Regions from separate parts of the Shewanella sp. 125m-1 genome, predicted to be linked through region 2. Evidence: predicted binding sites of a transcription regulator. Region 2 holds the regulator's gene; the other holds the start of a gene.
The links. The regulator sigma-54, encoded in region 2, starts transcription at its own class of promoters, with help from an activator protein. The targets are predictions, from matches to a motif close to GTTGGCACGNNNNTNGNNT.

Region 1 (6,200 bases), on a different contig from region 2:
TTGATAGTCCATTTACCAAGCTTGCTCTACCCTGAGCGTGTCCAACGTCATCCTTGAGAGTCCATTCCATCACTATCCTTAGCGCTCCTACCTTCCTAGGTAGCAAAACCTTCCATCCTGGATTGTTTGGCCGTTCCTTGGTATTACCAGCAATCAGTCCTTGAAAGCCTCGTCCATGATAGTCATCCATTAAGTGCCGTAGTCTCGACACTCGCTCGTCCGTGAACCTTCCTTAATAAATCATGCTTCCTTGCACATCTAAATAGTAATTCAAAATGTAAGATAAATACGTGACCAAACATTTATTTAACACGCACCTTAACAAACCATTAAACAACCAACCAAGCTAACACATTGTATTTAAATTGTTTATGCTATTTAGATACATTTAAACAGCTTAATTTAGGACTAATTTCTCACGAACCTGTAAGAGATCTCTTACATCAATCGAAGCGAATAATCTGATCTCGCCCAAAATAGAAAGGGCGTACCAATTGGTACGCCCTAGCACAGCTTTATTTTAGCTTTCCCGCTATATATGTGCGATCCTTGCATCATCCTTGGTTAACTTGCTTCCAGCATCTTCCTTGTAAGTCCTTTTATATCCTTGTACTAAACGTACTGAGTCCATTCATTAGCCTATCCTAAGCTAAAATCCTCTTCCTGAGGTTGTCCTATTTGCATCCTGCAAAATCAATCACTTTCTGGTTTCCAGTTTACTCACTCGCTATAGCGATTACTTAACAGTTTTATTAAAAATACAAAGTGGCAACCAAACACTAACAACAAAATAAACCCGAAAAACCTTTAAAAACAACAGCTTGATAACAAACAAAGACTCGTATCTCTATGAGACTTTACTGATATCCCACAATTGCGTGAGAGATCTCTTACAAGAATCCTATCTCAAAGCGAGTTTCTTACTGATTTTTATGAGTTAACGCCCTAAATAGCATTACCCAATCAGCTAAAAAACTGTATAAGGGATACTCAAATGTTGCGGGACGATTTTTTTCAAAAATAAAATGGCCTATCCAAGCAAAGCCATAGCCAATTACAGGTAACAGCCATAACATCCACCATTGACCACTCAATAAGGCATAAATCATCGTTAAGATAACTAGGCTACTACCTACATAATGCAAAGCTCGACAGGTTTGATGCTGATGTTGAGACAAGTAAAAAGGATAAAACTCCCAAAAAGACTCAAAGCGCTTACTCATTGTTCAGCCCTCGATAAAACAGTAGTTCTCCGCTTACTTTTCCAATCGCTAACTGCTCTAGACTTTCAAAGCCATGTGCAGCAAACAAACCAATATGAGATGCCGTGCTGGCAAAAACACCCACGCCATCAAGATGCGGCTGTTCATCACACCAACTTTGAACAGCTTTTACCAGTAAGCTGCCATAGCCTTTGCCTTGCTCGTTATTTGCTATCGCAATAAATTGCAAAATGCCACATTGATTACTCGGCAAATTATCGATTATTTGATTTTCTTTATGAATAAGTGCCTGAGTCGATTGCCAGCCCGTACTTAACAGCATTTTTAAACGCCAATGCCAATAACGCGCCTCACCTAACGGTATTTGCTGAGTCATGATACAAGCAACACCTACCAATCTTTCTCCAGCAAACATACCAATTAGTGCCTGTTCTTGCTGCCAGATCTCATTAAGTTCTTCTCGAATCGCACCTCGAAGTTTTTGTTCGTACTGCGCTTTATCGCCATTAAATAAAGCTTCTAAAAAGAAAGGGTCATCATGATAGGCGTTATATAGAATAGAGGCTGCAATGCGTAAATCTTCAGCGGTTAAGTAAACTGCGCGGCATTCTTCCATGGTTTGATTTTCCATTGTTATTTTCCTTGTTCTCCATCACACAACTCCAATGTAGCAAGCCCTTAGAAAAGTGCAATTAATAATCAATTCCAAAGCGCAATGTCAAAAAATGAGTGACGGTTTTGCCGATAAATCGCTTTATCGTCCATACTGAGATAAAGCGAGAAATCATTAACGCAAGGTAAAATATGTTATGGATACCACCCCACAAGATCTCACCCAGCTCTTTTTACAAATGGGTTTAGAAAGTCATGAAGAAGCCATTGAAAAGTTCATTGCTGAACATGGATTAGCAGCTGACGTACGGCTACATGAAGCGCCGTTTTGGACTGCTTCACAGAAACATTTTTTAGTTGAATCGTTTAATGAAGATGCCCAGTGGACTGAAATAATCGACCAGCTGGACACCCTTTTAAGAAAATAAGCCTATTGCGATCTAAATTTTGCTGTAGGCCATTTCTCCCCAGCCTACTACCGCATTATTACTGATCACCACAGGTGTACATTCATCCTTTGTAGTCTTGCCATCACCATGGGTGCGTTGAGTTCGATAAAAAAGCACGTATACCTCTTTATCTTGCTGAATGTATGCTTCATTAAAATCAGCCGTTCCCATTAGCGTCGTTACTTGGTTCTTAGACATACCAAGAGAGATTTTTGACAAATTGTCGCGGTTTTTATCCTGAACCTTTTCCCATGAACCATTCTCTGATCCGCCATCACCAACGTTGACCACGCAGCCAGTTAGCCCTAAGCTTGCAATCCCAAAAAACACTAAACCTAATAAATTATTTTTCACTTTAACTTCCTGTATTAACATTGTTTTAATTTTATTTAAAAAGCAATTAACATGCCAAACACTAAGTTACTGTTTTAACAATACTTTATTAATTTCATCGTTTTAGCTTCGCTAATAGATTAACGAAAATGCTAACGAGTAAGGAATTTGACGAACCATGAGTCCAATAGAACAAGTACTAGCTGCCGCCAAAAGGCTCGATGATGAAGGCAAAGCCGCAACACTGGCACTCATAAAGACTAAACTCGGCAATAGCATAGCAATGCCTATATTGATCCAAGGGTTGCAACAGTTTAAATCCATGAGTACTGAAGACAAAAAAGCCTTGTCGGCGCTGATATCCACTGCAAAGGAAAGCGATGACAACGCCGCATTAAGTCACTCAGAGCAAGCAAATAAAATCACTCAACTTGAGCAAGAGTTTAGCCTGTTAAAAGGTGAGTTCAGTGTTCTAAAACAGCAGTATAGCGAACTAAAGCAGCAACTTAGTGAAGTTAAAACACACCAAAATACCAGTGAAGGAAACAATATCTAATGCATGTGATTGAGTTACGATTTGAATGCTTTGATAACACTACAATCACAGCCGCAGAAAAAGCGATTAATGGCTTACTTGAAGCGTATCGCGCTAATGGGCAAATTTTAGGCCGTGAATTTGCCGTCGCCTTTAACGATGGCGAATTTAAAGTCAGGCTGCTAACGCCAGAGAAAAGTAGCTTATCTAAGCGCTTCAACAGCCCATGGGTTGAAACAGCACTCAGTGAACTGACCGAAGCCAAGCTATTAGCCCCACGAGAGAAGTATATCGGCCAGGACATTAATTCTGAGGTCTCAAGTCAAGAGACTCCTAGCTGGCAGCTGTTATATACCAGTTATGTGCATATGTGCTCACCGCTTCGAAACGGCGATACCCTGCAGCCTATCCCGTTATATCAAATCCCAGCGACAGCCAATGGCGACCATAAACGCCTGATCCGTTGGCAAACTGAATGGCAAGCCTGTGATGAGCTGCAAATGGCTGCTGCAACCAAGGCTGAGTTTGCAGCGCTTGAAGAGTTAACTAGCCACCAAAGTGACCTCTTTAGACGTGGCTGGGATCTACGGGGCAGAGTTGAATACCTAACCCAAATTCCAACTTATTATTACTTGTACCGCGTTGGCGGTGAAAGCCTTGCCGTTGAAAAGCAGCGCCCCTGCCCTAAGTGTGGTAGCAAAGACTGGTTACTCGATGAGCCATTATTAGATATGTTTCATTTTCGCTGCGAGACCTGCCGCATCGTGTCTAATATCTCTTGGGATCACTTATAAAGCTCGATAGCTTTCCTAAAAAAATAGCTTTGCTATAAATTTCCCCATAAAAAAATGGCTCAATTAATATTGAGCCATTTTTCTTTATACAATGAATAAATCGATTACTTGCCGCGTAGATTGCGCCACATTAATTTCATACGCTGCCAAATACCTGGGTGATCGAGCTCTGGCATAGACTCTTCAATCAGCTTTACTGGCGGCGTCACTCTGGGCGTTAATTGCTCAATAAATTCATTCAACGACTTAGCAAGCATAGTACTCTGCGCTTCACCTGGGATCTCAATCCACACACTGCCGTCGGCATTATTCACCGTCAGCATGTTATCAGCTTCATCGAGAACGCCAATAAACCAAGTTTGCTCTTGCTTAAGCTTCTTCTTCATCATTAAGTGACCAATGATATTTTGCTGCAAGTATTCAAAGTCTGTTTGATTCCAAACTTGAATAAGCTCACCAGTGCCCCACTTTGAGTCAAAAAACAGCGGCGCAGAAAAGTGACGGCCATAAAAAGCATTAATTTCAGGGGTCAAGCTAAGCTCTAGTGCTGTTTCAACATTATCAAACTGACCAGGCTCGTCTCTGATCACAGCTTGCCAAAAAACCGCTTCATCGGCATCAGGTTCACTCGTAATGCAGTCAGACTCTTGCTGCTGGGCGTAATATCGAGGCTGCTCACCAAGCTTTTCTACATAGGCTTGTTGATATTTAGATAAAAAAAGATCTAAAGCGGGTAAAGAAGACACTTAAGCCAGTTCCAAAATCAGTTATAATAGGGGTCTATTTTGACATGGAAACCGTATTGATGACACAACATCATGATCCCTATAGTAACGCACCCGAACTTTCAGAATTAACGCTTGGAAAGTCGACAGGTTATCAAGAGCAGTATGATGCATCTTTACTTCAAGGCGTGCCGCGTAAGTTAAACCGTGATGCTATTGGCCTGACTCAAGAATTGCCGTTTCATGGCAGTGATATTTGGACTGGCTATGAGCTTTCCTGGTTAAATGCGAAAGGCAAGCCTATGGTGGCTATTGCTGAGTTTAGTCTCAGTTTTGATAGTAAGAATCTTATCGAGTCTAAATCGTTCAAGCTGTATTTAAACAGCTATAACCAGACTCGATTCGATAGCCTGCAAGCGGTACAAGAGCGCTTAACCCAAGATTTATGCGCCTGCGCCGATGGCGAAGTCACTGTTAAAGTTATCGAGCCGAAACAGTTTAGCCACCAGCGCATTGTAGAGCTACCGGGTACCTGTATCGATGATCTAGATATTGAAGTTGATGACTATAGCTTCAACCCTGACTACTTAGTTGACAGCGTCGATAGTAAAGCGATTGTCGCAGAGACCTTGACATCAAACTTGTTAAAATCAAACTGCCTAATCACTTCACAGCCAGACTGGGGCACAGTGATGATCCGCTATCAAGGGCCAAAGATTGACCGTGAGAAGTTACTTAGATATCTCATCTCATTTAGACAGCATAATGAGTTTCACGAGCAATGTGTTGAGCGAATTTTCGTTGATCTCAAACGTTTCTGCCAATGTGCGAAACTAACCGTTTACGCCCGTTACACTCGCCGTGGTGGTTTAGATATCAATCCGTATCGCAGCGACTTTGAACATCCGGCAGAGAACCAACGTCTAGCCAGACAGTAAGTATCTCGGCTTTAAAAATGCCTGTACAGCATGAGCTGACAGGCATTTTTTACACCCATACCAACCAGTATAATAAAGTGATCTACCTAGAGTGTTTTTTGGCTAACTCATTCAGGCAAAGAGATGGTGGAATGCTTGTTCCCGTATGAAATCAATCAACACAGAAGTAAAAAGCCCCCGTCCCTCAAGCCAGTCCTCTAAGTTCAATGGCTAAATTTAACGTATCCCTAAGCCAGATATTCGCCGGACTTAGCTGCAATTTGTGACTCCATACCATGTAATACTCGATAGGCTCCACATCAAAGGGCAACTCAAATACCTGTAACCCTAACAAGGCTGCATATTCATCAGTATAGGATTTAGAGGCGATAGCTAGTGCATCACTTTTAGAGGCCACTGCCATCATACTTAAAATCGATGATTGCTCACTGTGCATCTGTCTAGCCGGTAAAACATGTTTAGTCAGCAGTTCGGCAACACTTAAGTTATAGCGGCGCATTTTAAAAATAATATGCTTTTCACTAAAATATTGATCCTGGGTCATTGTGCCATTGATCCGTGGGTGATCTTTTCTTGCCACACACACCAATT
Region 2 (13,354 bases):
CTGGAAACTGGCGATGTATATTCTCTCTGAACCCGGGCAAATGATCCTCGCTGACTACGGTTTTGATGCCCCATTAAAGCAATAGGATTTGTAATCAAAAGGCCGCAATAGCGGCCTTTTGATTAGTCTTTAATAACTAATTTGATAACGAACTTGATAACTAGTTAAGTAAGAAAATCGTGGCTAAGCCTAGGAAGGCAAATAAGCCAATCACGTCGGTGACAGTGGTTAATACCATCCCCCCTGCTAATGCAGGATCTATGTTCATCCTCTTTAGCATAAGAGGGATCGTTGCCCCTGCAAGACCCGCTACCGTCATATTGATGAGCATAGCGCCAGCAATCAAGGCTCCCAAGGCGATATCGCCTTTCCATATCCATACAGCGACAAAAACGAGAACAGACCACAGCAAGCCGTTGAGGAAGCCAATGGCGAGCTCTTTACCTATCAACCAGCGAGAATTGCTTTTACCGATTTGGCCAAGGGCAATACCGCGAATAACCAGAGCTAAAGTTTGGTTACCAGCAACGCCGCCCATACTGGGAACAATAGTCATCAGAATCGCGATCGTGGCAAATTGTTCAATCGTGCCTTCGAACATATTACTGACTGATGCCGCGAGTAATGCCGCGAATAAGTTAACGGTTAACCATAGTGAGCGGCGAAAGGTACTTTTTAATACTGGACCAAAGGTATCAGTATCGTCGTCCATACCTGCCATGCCCATCATAGAGTGTTCGGCGTCTTCACGAATAACGTCGACCACGTCATCGATGGTAATACGGCCAAGTAGCTTGTTGTCAGCGTCGATAACGGGGGCCGACACCCAGTCATGTCGTTCAAATAGCTGCGCCACTTCGCTGTCAGACATGCCAATAGGGATCCCTTCAAGATCCGACACCATTATTTCACGTACTGAGGCGTTTGGGTCACAGGTCAGCAGATCTGCAATACGTACACCACCTAACACGCTGTCTTGTTTATCGACCACATATAGCATGTCTGTGGCTTGCGGAAGTTCACCGCGGATCCGCAAGTAGCGCAAAATCACGTCGATATTGACGTCTGGCCTTAAGGTAACCGTATCGGTATTCATCAAGCTGCCAGCAGTGTCGTCAGGGTATGACAGCGCTTGTTCGACACGCACGCGATCTTGCTTGGTCATTGACTGCAAAACTTGCTTAAAGATGCTGTCAGGCAGGCTTCGCAAAATATAGGCTAAGTCATCGGTGTCCATGTTTTCGGCGGCTTTTGCAACGCGCTCTGGACTCATCTGAGCAATGAGACTGTCTTTAAGCTCTTCACCGAGTTCGTCGAGGATTTCACCTGTGTGTTCCTGGTCAATCAGTTGCCATAGCACTTGACGAGTACGAGGTGGAGAAGATTCGAGAATAAAAGCAATGTCCGTTGCAGCCATATCCTGCAACATGTTGCGGACGTGGACAAACATACCGTTGCCTAATGCTTGAGTCAGCTGATTGAGACGTTGGTCAGTTGTTTGATTATCTAAGACTTCAATCGGCATAGCTCCCTCACTGGGTCGTTTTAAAGGCGCTTATCATAACGTAACTCAAGAGTATTTATGTGCGGTAGCTAGGAAATTCATTAGGAAAATAACGAATTAATTATCTTCATCAAATCTGGCATCAATTAATTGGCAAATGGCATCGAGCGCTGCTTGGGCGTCTGTCCCGGTTGCAACGAGTTGTACCGTTTTTCCCATTCCTGTTTCTAACATCAATAAGCCTAGTACACTTGTAGCAGAGGCTTGTTTCTCACCTTGAATGATGGTGATCTCAGCATCAAATTCGGAGGCTAAAACAACGAGTTTTGTGGCAGCGCGAGCGTGAAGACCTAGTTTATTGCAGATGGTAACTTCACGTTCAATGGTCGGCATTTTTTAGCTCACGGTGGCGGACTTGTATTTTATGTTTGCCATCTTTGAAGTGAGCAGCAAGGCGCTCAGTGATATAAACCGATCGGTGTTGGCCACCGGTACAGCCAATCGCAATGGTAAGGTAGCTACGGTTGTTACGTTCTAGATCGGGTAACCAAGTTTCGAGTAGATCTTCAATCTGTTTAATAAACAGGTTGACCATTGGGCGTTCATTTAAGAAATCTTGTACTGGTTGGTCGAGCCCAGTCATAGGGCGCAGGTCGGGCTCCCAATGTGGGTTTGGCAAAAATCGTACATCAAACATAAAGTCAGCTTCGGTTGGCATACCATGTTTAAAACCAAACGATTCGAAGTTGATCATCAACTCTTTATCAAGATTGCCAAGTAGGATCTCACGCACCTGATCATTAAGATCGTAAATGTTGAGATTTGAGGTATCGATATAATGATCGACAATGTTGGCTAGCGGCTCTAACAAGCGACCTTCTAGCGCAATGGCCTCTTTAAGCGAAATGTTATCGTGCGATAAAGGGTGCAGACGACGGGTCTCGTTATAACGTTTAAGTAGCACTTCATCGCTTGAGTTAAGGAAAAAGCTTAATAACTCGACCCCATCAGGCAGAAAAGTGAGGTGCTTAACCAGCTCATCTTTCTTTTCTGGCAGGTTACGAATATCGACACTGATGGCGACAAGCTTAGTGTTACCCGATAGCTCTTTGAGTAAGGTCCCCATCATTGGCAAGGGCAGGTTATCGACACAATAATAGCCGAGATCTTCTAGCATTCTTAATAGAACGGACTTACCTGAACCGGAGCGACCTGAGACTAAAACAAGCTTCATCGTATGATTACCTGATAGACATTAAACAAAATGTATGATTTTTGTGGTTATATTGTGTAAGTGTATAGATTAACTTTTTTAAGGCTGAAAGCAAGAAGTTGAGCGGGTGAATAAGAATAAATAATATTGCTGTAATAATTACTTAGGTCTTTAAATCATTTACCTTTTGTGTAAAAAAATAAATAACTTAAAGACCTGAGTAGTTAGCTATTGGGTAATGACTTGGTATAGTTCTGATTCATTGCTGGTCTTTCTCAACTGCTTAACCACCGCTTTATCGTTGAGTTTTTCAGCCATACAAGACAGTGTTGCTAAATGTTGCTCACACTGATCAGATGGCACCAATAAAGCAAATAGAATATCGACAGGCTGCTTATCGAATGAGTCAAATGGGATAGGAACTTCACATTTAACTAATACTGCAACTGGACGTTCTATATTCGACAGCCTTCCATGAGGAATCGCTATACCATTACCTATTCCCGTGCTACCCATTTTCTCTCGTGCCAAGAGACTTTCAAAGATCTCTTGTGAAGAAAGGGTTGGGTACTGGACAGCGGCAATGTCACTGATTAACTCCAGTACTTTTTTCTTACTGCCCGGAGTGGCGCAGGTAGTGCACTCCGGCTGCAGGATGGTACTTAGTTCCATCGTTAGTGTTTAGTCAGCTTCTCTTTGTGTTTAATAACCTGACGATCTAGTTTATCGATCAGGGAGTCTATTGCAGCATACATATCTGCATGTTCCGAAATAGCAAATACTTCCCCTTTTTTAAGGTGAATTTTAGCTTCGGCAATCTGCTGCATTTTTTGTACATTCAAAATAACGTGCACATTATTGATCTGATCGAAATGTCGTTCAAGCTTTGTAAATTTCTCTTCTACATAACCGCGTAGTGAATCGGTGATTTCGATGTGATGTCCTGTCAGGTTGATTTGCATTATCGATCCTCCATGTGCCTAATTTTGAGTTATAAACTCTTACGTTGGTTTGAGGGCGGGATCAGCATCGCTTCTCGATATTTTGCAATCGTACGTCTAGCAACTTTAATCCCTTGTTCAGCCAGAAGCTGGGCCATTTTGCTATCGCTTAACGGTTTCCTCTGGTTTTCAGCTGCGACTAATTTCTTAATAAATGCCCTAATTGCTGTCGATGAGCATTCTCCGCCATCGTCGGTACCCACATGGCTTGAGAAGAAATATTTTAGTTCAAAAATGCCCCTTGGGGTGTGCATGTACTTCTGTGTGGTAACACGTGAAATGGTAGATTCATGCATTTCAACAGCTTCGGCAATGTCATTGAGTACCATAGGTTTCATGGCTTCTTCACCGAACTCAAAAAAGCCTTGCTGGAATTTGACGATACAGTTTGTCACTTTCAATAAGGTGTCGTTGCGGCTTTCCAGGCTCTTTATAAACCACTTAGCTTCTTGCAGGTGGCCACGGATAAATTGACCGTCGGCCTGATTCGTTGTGCTACGCGCCATTGATGCGTAATGCTGATTAACATTAATCTTAGGCATATAGTCAGGATTTAGCTCTACCACCCAGCGACCTTTTTTCTTGCTGACAGACACGTCGGGAATGACGTATTCATCTTTACTGCGTGCAATGGCAAGCCCAGGTCTTGGGTTAAGAGTTTGGATCAGTGTGATCGCCTCACGTAAATCATCCTCTTTGAGTTTGGTTTTACGCATTAACTGCCTAAAATCACGCCCCGCAATAAGGTCTAAATAGTCTTTAATCAGTAATCTTGCATTTTCAATGTGCGGTGTATCTGCGGCATATTGTGCTAGCTGGATAAGTAGGCATTCACTTAAGTTGCGGGCGGCAACACCGATAGGATCAAAATGTTGAATTCGTTTTAAAACGGCTTCGACTTCATCGAGTTCAGTTTCAGGATCGCCCATCGCTTCGAGAATTTCGTCACAGCTCTGGGTTAAATAACCTCGTTCATCGATCGCATCAATAATCGCGGTGGCGATAGCAAGATCGTTATCTGAAAATGGGGTGAGGTTCTTTTGCCACTCAAGATGCTCATATAAGCCTTCGCTAGTCTCGCCTTGGAATGGCATGTCATCTTCACGACTTACGCCTGAGCTAGCATTAGAGGAAACGGTGTAGACTTCATCCCAAGTGGTATCCATAGGCAGGTCATCGGGCATGGAATCTTGGGTGAGGGCTTCGGAGGTGTCAACGCTTGCGCTATCTTGGGTGAGTTCACTATTAGAGTCATTTACAGAGTGATCTTCATCGTTGATCATATCGCCATCTGACTGCTCTTCATCTAGCTCCAGTAACGGATTAGAATCTAATGCTTGTTGGATCTCTTGTTGCAGCTCTAAAGAAGACAGTTGTAACAGGCGAATGGCCTGTTGTAACTGGGGAGTCATAGTGAGCTGTTGACCCATTTTGAGCTGGAGTGACGCTTTCATTTTACCGCTATTCCCTACACTGTAGTTAAACGTTAAAGCTCGTTGAACTGGCGAAGGTTGCTCAAAAACTCAACACGTTGATTTTTTTTGGAAATAATTCCATATTGAGTTTTTCAGCTTCCATACTGTGAATTAACTATAGCCTGAATTGTTCACCTAAGTACACCGCTCGAACCTGTTGGTTGTCCAAGATTTCGGCAGGTGTACCTTCAGCAATCAGATTTCCGTGGCTTACTATGTAAGCACGCTCACAAACGTCCAAAGTTTCGCGAACATTATGATCGGTGATCAGTACGCCCAGACCGCGACTCTTAAGTTGTTCAATAATTTTTTTAATATCGATAACTGAAATGGGGTCAACACCCGCGAACGGCTCATCTAACAAGATAAACTTTGGATTAGCTGCGAGTGCCCGAGCAATTTCTACCCGGCGGCGTTCGCCTCCAGACAATGCCATACCTTGGCTGTCACGAATGTGAGTGATATGAAACTCTTCGAGTAGATGCTCAAGTTGTTCTTCACGTTGCTCGTTATTGATGTCATGACGAGTCTGTAAGACGGCCATGATGTTGTCACGTACTGACAGCTTTCTAAAAATACTGGCTTCCTGAGGTAGGTAACCGATACCTTTACGGGCGCGTAAATGCATAGGATCGAGCGTAAGATCGTCATCATCAATAAAGATCTTACCCTTATCACTCTGTACTAGGCCAACCACCATGTAGAATGTCGTTGTTTTACCTGCACCGTTTGGGCCAAGCAAACCAACAATCTGACCTGTCTTTACGGTTAAGCTAACATCTTGTACGACGGCACGATTTTTATAGCTCTTAGCAAGATTGACCGCTTTTAAGGTGATTTGGTTCATTGCTGTTCCTGCTTTTTCGCTGGCGATTCTGGTTTCTCTTCCTGATAGGTTTCAGGCTGAATAATGGTGATAACTCTGTCATCGCCCTTGCCAGTACTTTCTGCAATAAGCTGTTGCAAACTGATGTTGTATTTAATGCGGTTACCTGTGACCTGGCTACCGTCTTGCGCTAGGGTGGCTTCGCCGACTAAGGTGAGTGTGCGCGTAGCAAGTTCGTAGCGGATCTCTTTTGCGCTAGCCGTTGCCGGGCGTCCATCATCCATTATTTGGGTGTAAGTGGCTGGGTTACCAGTCGCCACAAGCGTTTTACCGCTCTTATCTTCTTTTGAGAAAACCCGTAGCTTATCGGCATTCATCTTGATTGTGCCCTGAGTGACTTCGACAGGCCCAAAAAAGATAACCTGATTATTCTTGATATCAGCTTCTTGGCTAGCGGCCGCAATTTTCACCTCTTGCATCAGGTCATCAACTTTAGCAACAGAGCTGAAACTGAGCAGACAAAATAGGCCTGCAAGGATAGATTGATTGTATTTCATAGCGTCCTTCTACTCAGCTAAAGCGTTTTCTTTAGCTAGTATGAGTGTAAAATTGTTCAATATGTTGGCGTTACTGAGCTTCGTAGATACCTTCTACTTGGCTGATTAGTTTTACGCTCTGGGCATTCAGGTCGGCATATAAGCCTACACCTTGAATGACGAATTCGTTGCCAGTGACGTGGATAATTTCATCTGACGTCATGATCATAGTATTCAAATCAAGATCTAAATAGCTGGTGCTTAACGTCTGTATCGGCTCTTCTGGGCTAATCGAGTCGATAATAACATTGTTTTCTAGCGTTACCTTGCCAGTGACTTTATTCAGGCTGCCTTTATCACTTTTAAGTCGCCATTCGGCTAGGCCATCATCAGGGTAAATGAGATAAACAGGCTCAGTAAAATAGGTCATATTGACGCTATCAAAGTGTTCCATGTGTTTCGCTGTTACTTCGCTATTGATGAAGCCTAACTCGTTATATTCGATGCTACGTAGATCATCGATAATATAGTCGGGTCGCTGACTTGTATCGATATTCAGCTCCTGCTCGCTTTTTTTAGACTGAACTTGCCAATAGAGCAAAAGTGCAGTGCCAAAAAGTGCGATTATCGCAAGGGTGACGCGGTTCATATACTCATCCCATGAGCTGAGTCAAACTTGTCTTGGCTTAATAGTAGTAAATCAGTGAGTTCGCGTAGGGCGCCGTGGCCGCCTTTAATATGGGTGGTCATTTTTGCATGTTGTTTTACATATGGGTGACCATCGGCCACACAAACGGAAAGACCAACCTGCTGCATAACGGGCAAGTCCACCATGTCATCACCAATATAAGCGACCTCTTCAGGGCTAACATTATAAAGTGATAGCAGTTCATTATAGGGGGCTAACTTGTTATCGACACCTTGGTAGATGTGGGTAACGCCTAGAGCGGTAAACCTGTCTTCAACGATTTGTGATTTACGACCGGTGATAATCGCCACTTGGATGCCACTAGATAATACTGAGCGTACGCCATATCCATCACGAGTATGGAATGTTTTAAGTTCTTCACCGCTGTTGCTCATATAGACTAGGCCGTCGGAAAACACGCCATCAACATCGCAAATGAGTAGTTTTATCTTGCTGGCTGCTTGCCAGACTACATCGCTAATAGGGCCGTATAAACCTTGCTTGGACATATTAAATTACTCCTGCTTTGACCATATCTAGCATGTTTAATGCGCCAACAGGCTGTTGTTTGTCGTTAATCACGATTAAACCATTAATACTCTTAGTATCCATGACTTTTAATGCTTCTGCTGCAAGCACGTTATCGGTAATGGTGACGCAGCCTTTAGTCATCACCTCTGCGATAGGAGTAGTGCGTAAATTGACTTCAGCGTCGATAACCCGGCGTAGGTCACCATCGGTGAAAATACCGACTAAGGTGTTGCTGGCATCAACAACCGCTGTCATGCCTAAGCCTTTTTTAGAGATCTCGTACAGCGCCTCAGTAATACAGATATCATTTTGCACACTTGGTAACTCACAGCCCTTATGCATGACATCACTGACTTTAAGTAGCAATTTTCGCCCTAGGCTACCGCCGGGGTGAGACAGTGCAAAGTCATCTTGAGTAAAGCCGCGCGCTTGCAATAACGCAACCGCTAGGGCATCGCCCATGACTAATGTTGCTGTGGTGCTCGACGTTGGTGCAAGCCCAAGTGGGCAAGCTTCTTCTGGTACTTCAATGCAAAGGTGCAGTTGCGCCAGCTTCGCCATATTAGAATCTGGCTTACCCGTGACAGAGATCATTGGCAGCCCCATGCGCTTAATGACTGGCATTAAGGTTAAGATCTCACTCGACTCACCTGAATTTGAAATCGCAAGTACGATATCGTTCTCACTCAATACGCCTAAGTCGCCATGGCTAGCTTCACCGGGGTGCACAAAAAATGCAGGTGTACCTGTGCTGGCTAGTGTGGCTGAAATCTTGTTGCCAATGTGTCCTGATTTGCCCATGCCCATCACGATAACTTTACCTGTGCATTGCAATATTAATTGGCAAGCTTGGGCAAATTCTGAAGAGTCAATGTACTGATACAGATTATCGAGTGCTTGTTTCTCGATATCGATGACCTTAGTACCCCATTGGCGTAGTTGATTTGCATCTACCATTTCTTGGTCTCTCTTTAAATTGCTGCTTAACGTATCGCACCCATTGCTAAGATAGGAAGAGTAATGCCTGGTATGCGATAAATGTAATAAGTAATACTACGCCATGCCATGGTTTTAGCTGTCTGGCGCGTCCAGATAATAAGATCAGTATTGCAAGTGCGCTGCTTGTTGCAAGCACCATATAAAAATCACGGGTACTCGCCGCTGCATCAACAGCGCCAGGCGCTATAATGCCAGGTATAGCAAGTACCGCTAGAATATTGAATAAGTTTGAACCAACTATGTTACCGATCGCAAGGTCATCTTCCTTTTTTAAGACGCCTGCCACACAAGCGGCGAGTTCAGGCAGGCTTGTGCCGACGGCAATAATGGTTAATCCGATTACTAAATCAGATAGATGGTAGGCTTTTGCTATGCCAACGGCACCTTGCACCATCCAGTCAGCTGATAATGGTAACAATACCATACCAACCACAAGCCATAAAATAGCCTTACGTGTTGGCACATCCGCAGGCACTTCGCTTTCTGCTTCAACGGCTAATGCATCTTTGTCTTTACTATTTAAGCCATGCCAGATTAGGTAACCCATTAAAGCGATAAATAGCACTAATAAGCTAATGCCTTCGATACGGGTTAAAAAACCATCGTAAAGAAAGTAACCTACAATCACTGTAGCGACTAGCATCATTGGGATTTCACGTTTGAGTGTCTGTGAGCTCACCGAAATTGCGCCGAGCAAAGCGGTGATCCCCAAAATTAAAGTGATGTTAGCGATGTTAGAACCTAGTACGTTACCAATTGCGGTATCAGTCATGCCTTCGAGTGATGCGGTCGCCGCAACGAACATTTCAGGAGCCGAACTCCCCATAGCGACAATCGTTAAACCAATAAGCATTGGCGGTAAACCAAGGTTACGAGCAAAGGCTGCTGCACCGTAAACAAACTTATCGGCACTCCAAACAAGGGCGCCTAAGCCTGCGACTAACATAAAAATATTAAATAACATCGATTCTTAGTATTTTGGGGTATAGCCGCGTATTTTCGCTGTAATTGAAGAAAAATGAAAGTATTGAGGTGAGATAGTCTTGATTTGGTTGTGCCTCTTTAGTCAATTACGTACAATTTCTCCCTTTCCGGTACGGAAAACGGAAGTTTCCATTATTAGATGCAGGGTGCTTGCATGACTGAAATCCCCAAAACATTGGTTGAAACTCAAGGTATGACCTTTAGCCGCGGCGAACGTGTCATTTTTCAAGATGTCAGCCTGTCGATACCTCAGGGTAAAGTTACCGCGATCATGGGCCCAAGCGGTATCGGAAAAACCACACTACTTAAGCTTATTGGTGGGCAGTTAACCCCTGATAGCGGAACAGTAAAATTCGATGGCGTAGACGTACATAAGTGCAGCCGCAGTGAACTGTTTGCTCTGCGTAAACGTATGAGTATGCTGTTTCAAAGTGGTGCGCTGTTTACCGACATGAATGTATTCGATAATGTTGCTTTTGCACTAAGAGAGCATTCAGGTCTACCAGAAGAGATTATTCGCCGAATCGTATTGATGAAACTCGAAGCCGTAGGGCTTAGAGGCGCCGCGCAGATGATGCCGACAGAGCTGTCCGGTGGTATGCAGCGCCGAGCAGCATTAGCACGCGCAATTGCATTAGAACCTGAGATGGTGCTTTACGATGAGCCATTTGCGGGGCAAGATCCGATCTCTATGGGAGTGCTGGTTAAGCTTATTCGTGAGCTGTCAGATGCACTCAATCTCACTTCTGTTGTGGTATCTCATGATGTGGTAGAAGTGCTTGGCATTGCAGATTACGTCTATGTGTTGGCAGACAAGCGCATTATTGCTCACGGTACACCAGAAGAGCTGCGTTTGGCCGATAATCCGCAATTAAAGCAATTTATTGGCGGCGAACCCGACGGCCCGGTGCCGTTTCACTATCCTGCAGAAGATTATAAGAAGGAACTACTCCGTGAGCTTGATTGATCAAATTGCGCGATTAGGTAAGTCTGCAATTGAGTTAGTGGTAGGGCTTGGACAAGCCGGCTTAATGCTATGGGGCGCAATTGCACATCGCCCAAGATTTCGAAAAGGCACCCCATTACTGCTAAAGCAGTTGTATGTTGTGGGCGTGCAGTCGATGGTGATTATCTTGGTTTCGGGTCTGTTTATCGGCATGGTACTCGCGCTGCAGGGCTATAATATTCTTGTGGGCTTTGGCACTGAAGAAAGTCTTGGGCCGATGGTGGCTTTGAGCTTATTAAGGGAGTTAGGCCCGGTAGTGACTGCGCTACTGTTTGCTGGCCGAGCAGGTTCGGCGCTAACGGCAGAGCTTGGTCTAATGAAGAGTACCGAACAGTTGGCGAGTCTAGAAATGATGGCTATCGACCCGCTTAGGCAAATTATTGCACCACGTTTTTGGGCGGGAGTGATCAGTTTGCCATTGCTAGCCTTGATGTTTACTGCTGTAGGGATCTATGGTGGCCACATAGTTGGTGTGGAGTGGAAGGGCATTGATAGTGGTAGTTTTTGGTCGATATTGCAGGCGTCAGTTGAGTGGCGACAAGACATTGTTAACTGCATTATCAAGAGCTTTTTATTTGCGGTGGTGGTGACATGGATTGCACTTTATCGTGGCTATCATGTTATCCCTAATCCTGAAGGGATTAGCCGTGCAACGACGCAGACGGTAGTTCAATCGAGCCTAGCAGTTTTAGCATTGGACTTTTTGCTGACAGCGATGATGTTTGGCCAGTAATTTTTACGGTGACGCAGGAAGCTTCCACGTCGTTAATTATTGTTTAGATTTATTGAATAGAGTGGTAAATGAGTTATGTTGACAAGGAAAATTGAGATTCTAGTCGGTCTATTTTTATTGTCCGGGTTGGCAGCCTTTTTAGTATTGGTGTTTAACGTTGCCAACGTCGAGGTCAAATCGGGCGATAGCAGTTATACGCTGTACGCCAAGTTTAGTAATATTGGTGGTCTTAAGGTACGCTCTCCCGTTAAAGTGGGTGGCGTGGTGGTTGGTCGTGTGAGCGAAATCAATCTTGACCCTGAGAAGTTGGTGCCAGTAGTCAGCATCGCCATGGATAAGCGTTATCAGTATTTTCCAGAAACCAGCACCTTATCTATTTTAACCTCAGGCCTGTTAGGTGAGCAGTTTTTAGGGCTAACGCCAGGGTTTATGGACGACGATATTGAATTGTTAGCCGATGGCGACAGTATTGAGGACACCCACTCAGCACTAGTATTAGAAGACTTGATTGGTCAGTTGCTGTATAGCATGGGTTCAAAGGATTAACCTTCGGTAAGCTATTGGAGTATACGAATATGTTTAAAAGTATTTATCGCAGCATTATGTTCGTCTTGATGGCGGTGTGTAGTCTAGGTGCGCAGGCTGCAGACGCAGTGGCAAGTGCTGATATCGACCAAACCAATCCTTTTACTATGGTTGAAGAGGTCGCAAATAAGACCTTTGCGCGTTTTCATCAAGATGAAAAGCTGATTGCCTCAGATCCGGATCATTTAAAAGTGATTGTGACGGAAGAGTTGATGCCGTATATCGACTATAAATACGCATCTTATAAGGTGTTAGGCCAGTATTTACGTGAGACGAGCAAAGATCAACGTGACCGTTTTGTTGAGGCATTTCGAGACTATTTGGTTTCAACCTATGCGCAAGCGTTTACTGAATATACCGACCAAACTGTAGAATATGGTAGAGCTGAAGATTTTGCCGATGAAAAGTTTGTCAGTGTTAATGTGCAAGTTGTTGAACAAGGCCGCCCTCCAATTAAGTTGCAGTTTAAAGCGCGTCGCTTAAAAAACGGTACATGGAAAGCGTTTGACTTAGTTGCTGAAGGGGTAAGCTTGTTATCATCGAAGCAATCAGAGATTACTAACCTTGTTCGCCAACAAGGTATTGAGTCAGTGATAACCATGCTCAAAGAACGCACTGCTGAGCGCATTGACTTAAACGCCAAAGAGAAACAGAGTTAGTGGCAAGTTTTAAGCAGCAAGGGATTAACTGTGCAGTATCGGGTCGATTAGATCAAGATGCGGTACGTAGTCTATGGAATAGCCGCAATAGTATTTTAGCGCCTGAGACTGCATTTTTGCAGCTTTCTGGCATTGAGTATTGTGACAGCGCCGGGGTGGCATTTTTACTTGAGTTCGTCAGTATATTTGCCGCCAAAGGTGCAAGCCTTAAGTTAGTCTCGCCTTCAGAGCAGCTTAAGAAATTTATTATATTATACGATTTAAACGACTTCTTTATTGAAGAAGCTAAGTAAGGTGAATAGTTCCATGGAATGCAAAGAAATTGAAACCATCCTTTTAGACGCGCTTTCTTTAGAGGAAGTTAAAGTGACCCAAGAAGGGACACACTACAAGATTGTTGCTGTAGGTGAGTGCTTTGACGGCATGGGACGAGTGAAACAACAACAGACAATTTACGGCCCATTAATGGCCCGCATTACTAGCGGTGAGTTACACGCTATTACGATTAATGCATTCACGCCAACACAATGGAAGCGTGAAAAAGTTTTTAATATGTAATCGCGGATTTAGAGAGTTAAAGTGGATAAATTAAAAATAGAAGCAAGTGGTGCACT

Region 1: ACVBIK_RS08125 (DUF3192 domain-containing protein) is a predicted target of sigma-54. The motif match lies at 2,679-2,697, and genes of this name have one in related genera.

The regions. Positions count from the first base shown of each region.
Region 1 covers NZ_JBRILT010000013.1:9,072-15,271, forward strand. The annotation lists gene ACVBIK_RS08110 (Mpo1-like protein) at 921-1,223, opposite strand; gene ACVBIK_RS08115 (GNAT family N-acetyltransferase) at 1,216-1,854, opposite strand; gene ACVBIK_RS08120 (DUF2789 domain-containing protein) at 2,033-2,263, shown strand; gene ACVBIK_RS08125 (DUF3192 domain-containing protein) at 2,276-2,659, opposite strand; gene ACVBIK_RS08130 (hypothetical protein) at 2,796-3,173, shown strand; gene ACVBIK_RS08135 (Zn-ribbon-containing protein) at 3,173-3,946, shown strand; gene syd (SecY-interacting protein) at 4,051-4,692, opposite strand; gene queF (NADPH-dependent 7-cyano-7-deazaguanine reductase QueF) at 4,752-5,609, shown strand; gene ACVBIK_RS08150 (LysR family transcriptional regulator) at 5,794-6,200, opposite strand, start outside.
Region 2 covers NZ_JBRILT010000010.1:5,952-19,305, reverse strand. The annotation lists gene ACVBIK_RS06850 (molybdate ABC transporter substrate-binding protein) at 1-85, shown strand, start outside; gene mgtE (magnesium transporter) at 161-1,525, opposite strand; gene ACVBIK_RS06840 (HPr family phosphocarrier protein) at 1,622-1,897, opposite strand; gene rapZ (RNase adapter RapZ) at 1,884-2,738, opposite strand; gene ptsN (PTS IIA-like nitrogen regulatory protein PtsN) at 2,946-3,389, opposite strand; gene hpf (ribosome hibernation promoting factor) at 3,392-3,679, opposite strand; gene ACVBIK_RS06820 (RNA polymerase factor sigma-54) at 3,709-5,172, opposite strand; gene lptB (LPS export ABC transporter ATP-binding protein) at 5,309-6,040, opposite strand; gene lptA (lipopolysaccharide transport periplasmic protein LptA) at 6,037-6,576, opposite strand; gene lptC (LPS export ABC transporter periplasmic protein LptC) at 6,647-7,204, opposite strand; gene kdsC (3-deoxy-manno-octulosonate-8-phosphatase KdsC) at 7,201-7,752, opposite strand; gene ACVBIK_RS06795 (KpsF/GutQ family sugar-phosphate isomerase) at 7,754-8,731, opposite strand; gene ACVBIK_RS06790 (calcium/sodium antiporter) at 8,778-9,737, opposite strand; gene ACVBIK_RS06785 (ATP-binding cassette domain-containing protein) at 9,912-10,724, shown strand; gene mlaE (lipid asymmetry maintenance ABC transporter permease subunit MlaE) at 10,711-11,496, shown strand; gene mlaD (outer membrane lipid asymmetry maintenance protein MlaD) at 11,572-12,042, shown strand; gene ACVBIK_RS06770 (MlaC/ttg2D family ABC transporter substrate-binding protein) at 12,072-12,740, shown strand; gene ACVBIK_RS06765 (STAS domain-containing protein) at 12,740-13,033, shown strand; gene ACVBIK_RS06760 (BolA family protein) at 13,047-13,298, shown strand; gene murA (UDP-N-acetylglucosamine 1-carboxyvinyltransferase) at 13,320-13,354, shown strand, end outside.